DNA from 2 places in the Streptomyces sp. NPDC001480 genome. Region 2 is predicted to be linked to the other one. Evidence: riboswitches for the same ligand, from Rfam matches in the RefSeq annotation. Region 2 holds a riboswitch; the other holds the start of a gene.
The links. Region 2 has a riboswitch for thiamine pyrophosphate ahead of thiO (glycine oxidase ThiO). Riboswitches for the same ligand answer to the same signal wherever they lie in the genome.

Region 1 (3,796 bases), on a different contig from region 2:
GTCGGTCAGCGCCCGGTAGTACCCGAACCCGGGCGCGTCCAGCGAGCGCGACACCAGCACGCCTAGCGGCAGCACCAGCAGTACGGCGACGGTGGCGAGGACACCCGCCAGCAGCGCCCACTGACCCGCGCCGCGCGGCCGACGGGCGGTCACGGAGGCGTCCACCAGCCGCAGTGCGGTCTCCCGGCGCCGTACCGTCCAGGCGTGCACGGCGAGGATCACGCCGACCGCGAGGAACTGGACCAGGGTGAGGACGGCGGCCGTGGACAGGTCGAAGGTCTCGGAGGTCTGCCGGTAGATCTCCACCTCGACGGTGGAGAAGGTGGGCCCGCCGAGGATCTGCACCACACCGAAGGAGGTGAAGGTGAACAGGAACACCATCAGCGCCGCGGCGGCCACCGCGGGCGCGAGGGCGGGCAGCGTCACCTTCCGCCAGGCGCGCAGCGCGGACGCCCCCAGCATCCGGGCGGCCTCCTCCTGCCGCGGGTCGAGCTGCGCCCACAGTCCGCCCACGGTCCGTACGACGACCGCGTAGTTGAAGAACACGTGCGCCAGCAGGATCGCCCACACGGTGGTGTCCAGCCGCACGCCCCACAGTTCGTCCAGCAGCCCGCCGCGCCCCAGCAGCGCGAGGAAGGCGGTGCCGGCGACGACGGTCGGCAGCACGAACGGAACCGTGACGACGGCCCGCAGCACCTGCTTGCCGGGAAAGTCCAGGCGGGCGAAGGCGTAGGCGGCGGGCAGCGCGATCAGCAGGGTGAGCGCGGTGGAGGCCAGCGCCTGCCAGGTGGTGAACCACAGCACGTGCCGGATGTCCGGCTGGGTGACGACGTCCGCCATCCGCCCGAACTGCCAGACGCCGTCCACCTTCAGCCCGCGGGCGACGATCGCGGCCACGGGCCAGGCGAAGAACACCGAGAAGAACGCGACGGGCAGCGCCATCAGCCCGAGCCGCGCCGCCGTCCCCCGCCTGGGCACGGCTACTTCAGTACGAGAGACGTCCACGACTTGACCCACTGGTCACGATGGGCGGCGATCTTCTCGGGAGCCATGGTCTCGGGGGACTTGGCCTGCGGGCCGTACTTGACGAAGTCCGGCGGCACCTGGGCGCCCTCGCGCACCGGGTAGACGAACATGTTGAGCGGCATGTCGTCCTGGAACTCCTTGGTGAGCAGGAAGTCGAGGAACGCCTTGCCGCCCTTGGTGTTCCCCGCGTTGCTCAGCAGCCCCGCGTACTCGGTCTGCCGGAAGCAGGTGCCGTACGACACCCCGGTCGGGGCGGTGCTGGGCCGCTTCTTGGCGTAGATCACCTCGGCGGGCGGCGAGGAGGCGTACGACACCACGAGCGGCCGGTCGCCGCCGGCCTTTCTGCCCCCGGAGGAGCCGGAGAACTCCTGGGAGTAGGCCTGCTCCCAGCCGTCGACGACCTTCACGCCGTTGTCCTTGAGCTTCTTCCAGTAACCCTGCCAGCCCCCGTCTCCGTACTGGGCGGCACTGCCGAGCAGGAAGCCCAGGCCGGGCGAGGAGGTGGCCGCGTTCTCGGTGACGAGGAGGTTCTTGTACGCGGGCTCGGCGAGGTCGGCGAAGGACTTCGGCGGAGTGAGCTTGTGCTGGTCGAAGTACGCCTTGTCGTAGTTGACGCAGATGTCGCCGGTGTCGATGGGCGTGACCCGGTGCTTGTCCTGGTCGACGCGGTACTGGGGCAGGACCAGGTCGGAGCCCTTGGGCCGGTACGACTGGAACAGCCCGTTGTCGAGGGCCCGGGACAGCAGCGTGTTGTCGACGCCGAAGAAGACGTCGCCCTGCGGGTGGTCCTTGGTCAGGATCGCCTTGTTGACGGCCTGACCCGCGTCGCCGTCATTCAGGACCCTGAGCTTGTACCCGGACTGCTTCTCGAAGTCCTTCTGCACGCTCTTCGACACGGCCCACGAGTCGTGGCTGACGAGGGTGACGGTCCTGGAGTCCGCCGAACCCCCGCCGTTCGACGACCCGCACCCCGTCAGAGCGGGCAGCGCCACGAGGCCGAGCCCGACGGCCACGGCCACGAAGGTCTTGTTGTGCACTGGATTCCTCCTGGGGTTGACCAGGAAGAGACGCGGCCCTGCCCGGGACCCGCGGAGGATTCCGCCGGTCCCGGGCAGGGCGCAACAGCTCGAGTGATGACCGAACTCCCTACCCAGAATGACCTGGGCGAGGTTCAGAGGGTCTGCGGCCCGGTTGCCGCACTCTCAGCGCTGTGGCGCTCCCCTGTCGGAATATGAAGATGTACTTACGGCCGACAGACTACCGCTCGGTGGCCGCCAGCTGACCACAGGCTCCGTCGATCTCCTGCCCACGGGTGTCCCGGATGGTGACGGGCACACCATGGGCGGCGATGGCCTCCACGAACGCCTTCTCGTCCTCCGGCCGCGAGGCGGTCCACTTGGACCCCGGCGTCGGGTTCAGCGGAATCAGATTGACGTGCACGGGCTTGCCCCTGAGCAGCCGTCCGAGCCGGTCACCGCGCCAGGCCTGGTCGTTGATGTCCCGGATCAGCGCGTACTCGATGGACAGCCGCCGGCCGGACCTGGCGCTGTACTCGAAGCCGGCGTCCAGCACCTCGCGCACCTTCCAGCGCGTGTTCACGGGTACGAGGGTGTCGCGCAGCTCGTCGTCGGGCGCGTGCAGCGAGATCGCGAGCCGGCACTTGAAGCCCTCGTCGGAGAACCGGTGGATCGCCGGGACGAGCCCGACGGTGGAGACGGTGATGCCGCGCTGCGACAGCCCGAGCCCGTCCGGCTCGGGATCGGTGAGCGCCCGGATGGCACCCACCACGCGCTTGTAGTTGGCGAGCGGCTCGCCCATCCCCATGAAGACGATGTTGGACAGCCGCGCCGGCCCGCCGGGCACCTCTCCGTCCCTGAGCGCCCGCATCCCGTCCACGATCTGGTGGACGATCTCGGCGGTGGACAGGTTACGGTCGAGCCCCGCCTGCCCGGTCGCGCAGAACGGGCAGTTCATCCCGCAGCCCGCCTGCGAGCTGATGCACATGGTGACCCGGTCCGGGTACCGCATCAGCACCGACTCGACGAGCGTCCCGTCGAACAGCCGCCACAGCGTCTTGCGGGTGGTGCCCTGGTCGGTCGACAGGTGCCGCACCACCGTCATCAGCTCCGGCAGCAGCGCCTCCCGCAGCTTGGCGCGCGAACCGGCGGGGATGTCCGTCCACTGCTCCGGGTCGTGCGCGTACCGCGCGAAGTAGTGCTGCGAGAGCTGCTTGGCACGAAACGGCTTCTCCCCGACCTCGGCCACCGCCTCCTTGCGCTCGGCAGGCGTGAGATCAGCGAGATGCCGCGGCGGCTTCTTGGCTCCGCGCGGGGCGACGAAAGTGAGTTCTCCGGGCTTAGGCATGGCCATACCAGTGTCGCAGATCGAATCGGGTGGCCTGCGACTGTCGCCTGTCTCCCGATAGCCCTGGTGGCGGTCGGCCTGCTCGGCTGCTCGGGGGGTGCTGACGCGCTGTGCCGTGTGGCTGCCGAGGGCTGTTGCCGGTGTCTGTGACAGTGCCGAGCATGATCCTGCAAAAAATCGCGGTGGCGCTCGGTGCCGCGGGCTGCCTGGTGCTGCCCTGCGCGACGGCCGCCCACGCCCATGGCGGCCCTCCCCGTACCACGTGCGTCAACAAGGGCGGCGCCATCGCCCGCGGCACGGCCATCGGCTCGCCCGGCTTCCTGTCCGGCAACCTTGTCCAGATCCCCGTCTACGCCCCGGTCAACTTCTGTGGCAACCACATCACCCTCCTCGGCGGCGGTGGCGG
Region 2 (3,796 bases):
TGAAGCCGTCGTCCCTGAGGAGCGTCAAGGTCCCGGACAGGCCCTTGACGACCTTGTCCCCGTCGATGAAGGCGGCGGGGACGTGCAGCGCCCGGTTCTCACCACGGCGTACGGCGATGAGGTGGCCCTCCTTGACCAGCTGCCGAACACGTGTCACCTCGACGCCGAGCTGTTCGGCGATGTCGGGCAGGTTCAGCCAGGCGGGGACGAGAGCATCGATCTTCGCGTCAATCTCGGTCACGGGAACAAGCCTGCCATCTGCCACTGACACTCGGAAGTCAGGCCGGTCCACCTGGGGCGACATCCCAGGTCCCGGGCCTTAAGCCGTGGCGTTCTTCAGCGGCCTCGCCGGGTCGGCCAGCAGCTCCGGCCGCATCGGTGTGCCCGCCTCGATCAGCCGTCGCCCCTGGGCCAGGTCCCTCGGGCGTCCCACGGCGAGCAGGGCCACCAGCCGGTCCTCCTTCAGCCAGCAGACCGTCCACGCGGGGCCGGCCGGATCGCCGCGCCACAGGGTGCGGTCGGCCGCGCCGTGGTGACCGGCGTACTGGACGAAGCGGCCGAACTGCTCGGACCAGAAGTACGGCACGGGGTCGTAGACCGCGGGGGTCTCGTCCATGATGTTCGCGGCGACCGTGCGCGGGCCCTGGAGGGCGTTGTCCCAGTGGTGGACGAGCAGCCGCTCCCCGTACCGCCGGGAGGGGAAGGAGGCGCAGTCGCCGACCGCGTACACGTCCGGGGCCGAGGTCCGCAGGTGCTCGTCGGCCACCACCTCGCCGTGCGCGCCGAGTTCGATGCCGGAGCCGGCCAGCCACGCCGTGGCGGGGCGGGCTCCGATGCCGACGACGACGGCGCCCGCGGGCACCCGTGAGCCGTCGTCGAGCACCACCGCGCCCGGCTCGACGCGCTCCACGCGCGCGTGGGTGCGCAACACGGCGCCGCTGTCGGCGTACCAGGACACCATCGGCGCGGCCACCTCGGCCGGGAGCGCGCCGGCGAGGGGGCGGTCCGCCGCTTCCACGACCGTGACCGCGCAGCCCGCCTCGCGGGCCGCCGTGGCGAACTCGGCGCCGATCCAGCCCGCGCCGACGACCACGATGTCGTGCTGCCGGGCGAGTACCGGCCGCAGCCGTTCGGCGTCGTCGAGGGTGCGCAGCAGGTGCACGCCGGGCACGCCCTCCGTGCCCGGCAGCCGGATCGGTTCGGCGCCGGTGGCCAGGACCAGCACGTCGTACGGCACGGGCCCGGCCTCGGTGTCGACCTCGTGCTCGCCCGGGCGCACGCCCAGCGCCTCACGGCCGAGCAGGAGTTCGATGCCGAGCGCCTCGAAGTCGACGTCGAAGGCGGAGCCCTCGGCCTTGCCGAGCAGCACCGCCTTGGACAGCGGCGGCCGGTCGTACGGCTGGTGCGGTTCGGCGCCGATCAGCGTCACGGTGCCCCGGAAACCCTGCTCGCGCAGGGCGACCGCGGTCTGCACCCCGGCCATGCCCGCGCCGACGACGACCACGCGCCGCGCCTGTGACGTGCCCTGTTCCCGCGTCTGCTCGCTCACTCGATCACCATAGTCAACTGACTCTTCGTCAGTCAGGGGGCGTGCTCAGTGACCTGCTCCACAACGCTCGTACCCGCTCCGGGCTGCGATTCCCACTCCCAGGTCTCCTCCAGCCGCACCCTGCCGTCGGGCAGCTCGACGACGGTGGACGCGCAGTGTCCGCCGGAGGTGGTGCCGTCCCGCTTCAGCTGCACGTACCGGAAGTCCAGCCGGTCCCCCTCCCGGGTGCCCACGAGACACCCGCGTACGACATCGCCGCCCGCGTAGTCGGCCCAGATCTCGCCGTCCTTCTCGTGGTACGCGAACCGGGTGCGCGTACCCACCTGTCCCGGGGCCTGGTCCGCGACGGGGGCGAGGATCAGACCGTCGAGCGAGCGGGCCATCGGCGGAGGCCTCCTTACAAGTCAGGTGCTCTGCGGGCTAGGGTGGCCACCGTACAAGCACTCGCGGGAGCCCGGACGCACCGGGCTGAGAGGGAGGCTGGCGGCCTCCGACCGTACGAACCTGATCCGGGTCATGCCGGCGAAGGGAGGGGCTGGACGCCCATGCCGTCACGTACGTCCGACGTCCTCGTCATCGGGGGCGGCATCATCGGCCTGGTCACCGCCTGGCGGGCCGCGCAGCGCGGCCTGGCGACGGCCGTGGTGGACCCGGAGCCGGGCGGCGGCGCAGCCCAGGTGGCGGCCGGGATGCTGGCCGCCGTCACGGAGCTGCACCACGGCGAGCAGACGCTGCTCGGCCTGAACCTGGCGTCGGCCCGCCGCTATCCGGACTTCGCGGCCGAGCTGACCGAGCTCACCGGCCTGGACCTCGGCTACCGCAGATGCGGCACGCTCGCCGTCGCGCTGGACGCCGACGACCGCGCCCACCTGCGCGAACTGCACGCCCTTCAGCACCGGTCGGGCCTGGAGTCGGAGTGGCTGTCCGGACGGGAGTGCCGGCGTCTCGAACCGATGCTCGCGCCGGGGGTGCGCGGCGGGCTCCGGGTGGACGGCGACCACCAGATCGACCCGCGCAGGCTGGCGGCCGCGCTGCTCGCCGCCTGCGAGCGGGCCGGGGTGGTCTTCCACCGGGTGTGGGCCGAGCGCTTGGACGTCGTACGGGACCGGGCGGCCGGCGTCACCGCCTCGGACGGCGGCGAGTTGCGCGCGGGCCAGGTGGTACTGGCCGCCGGAAGCCTGAGCGGGCGGCTCGCGGGCCTGCCCGAGGACGTGCTGCCGCCGGTGCGGCCGGTGAAGGGCCAGGTGGTGCGGCTGACCGTGCCGCAGCGGTACGCGCCGTTCCTCAGCCGGACCGTACGTGCCGTGGTGCGCGGCAGCCACGTCTACCTGGTGCCCCGGGAGAACGGCGAGCTGGTCGTCGGGGCCACCAGCGAGGAGCTGGGCTGGGACACGACGGTGACCGCGGGCGGGGTGTACCAGCTGCTGCGCGACGCGCACGAGCTGGTGCCCGGCATCACCGAGCTGCCGCTCACCGAGACCCGGGCCGGACTGCGGCCCGGCTCACCCGACAACGCGCCGCTGCTCGGCCCGACCGGTCTGGACGGGCTGCTGCTGGCCACCGGGCACTACCGCAACGGCGTGCTGCTCACGCCCGTCACCGGGGACGCCCTGGCGCACGCCCTGACCACCGGTGAACTGCCCGAGGAGGCCCGCCCGTTCACCCTCAAGCGCTTCGGCAAGGCACTCACGGAGCAGCCCGCATGAACAGCCCCGTCACCATTTCCGTCAACGGAGAGCGCCGGGAGATCGCCCCCGGCACCGCTCTCGACACCCTCGTGAAGTCCCTCACCGCGGCGCCGCGCGGAGTGGCCGCCGCGCTCAACGAAACCGTCGTCCCGCGCGCGCAGTGGCCCTCCACGGCCCTGGCCGAGGGCGACCGCGTCGAAGTCCTCACCGCCGTCCAGGGAGGCTGACCATGGCCGACGACCCCTTCGTCCTCGGCGGTACGTCCTTCACGTCCCGCCTGATCATGGGTACGGGCGGTGCGCCCAGCCTCGAGGTGCTGGAGCGGGCGCTGGTCGCCTCCGGCACGGAGCTGACGACCGTGGCGATGCGACGGGTGGATCCCGGCGTGCACGGCTCGGTGCTGTCGGTGCTGGAGCGGCTCGGCATCCGGGTGCTGCCGAACACGGCGGGGTGCTTCACCGCCGGGGAGGCCGTGCTCACCGCCCGGCTGGCACGCGAGGCGCTGGGGACCGATCTGGTGAAGCTGGAGGTCATCGCGGACGAGCGCACGCTGCTGCCG

Region 1: linked by a shared signal. The riboswitch ahead of ACFY01_RS34370 (thiamine ABC transporter substrate binding subunit) and the one ahead of thiO (glycine oxidase ThiO) in region 2 are both predicted to bind thiamine pyrophosphate.

What each region holds. Positions count from the first base shown of each region.
Region 1 is NZ_JBIAVX010000016.1:159,002-162,797, forward strand. Features, by position in the region: gene ACFY01_RS34365 (ABC transporter permease) at 1-942, opposite strand, end outside; gene ACFY01_RS34370 (thiamine ABC transporter substrate binding subunit) at 981-2,063, opposite strand; TPP riboswitch at 2,152-2,259, opposite strand; gene rlmN (23S rRNA (adenine(2503)-C(2))-methyltransferase RlmN) at 2,284-3,390, opposite strand; gene ACFY01_RS34380 (chaplin) at 3,552-3,796, shown strand, end outside.
Region 2 is NZ_JBIAVX010000003.1:428,881-432,676, forward strand. Features, by position in the region: gene ACFY01_RS09235 (Rv2175c family DNA-binding protein) at 1-241, opposite strand, end outside; gene ACFY01_RS09240 (NAD(P)/FAD-dependent oxidoreductase) at 320-1,549, opposite strand; gene ACFY01_RS09245 (hypothetical protein) at 1,582-1,932, opposite strand; TPP riboswitch at 1,986-2,097, shown strand; gene thiO (glycine oxidase ThiO) at 2,095-3,255, shown strand; gene thiS (sulfur carrier protein ThiS) at 3,252-3,464, shown strand; gene ACFY01_RS09260 (thiazole synthase) at 3,467-3,796, shown strand, end outside.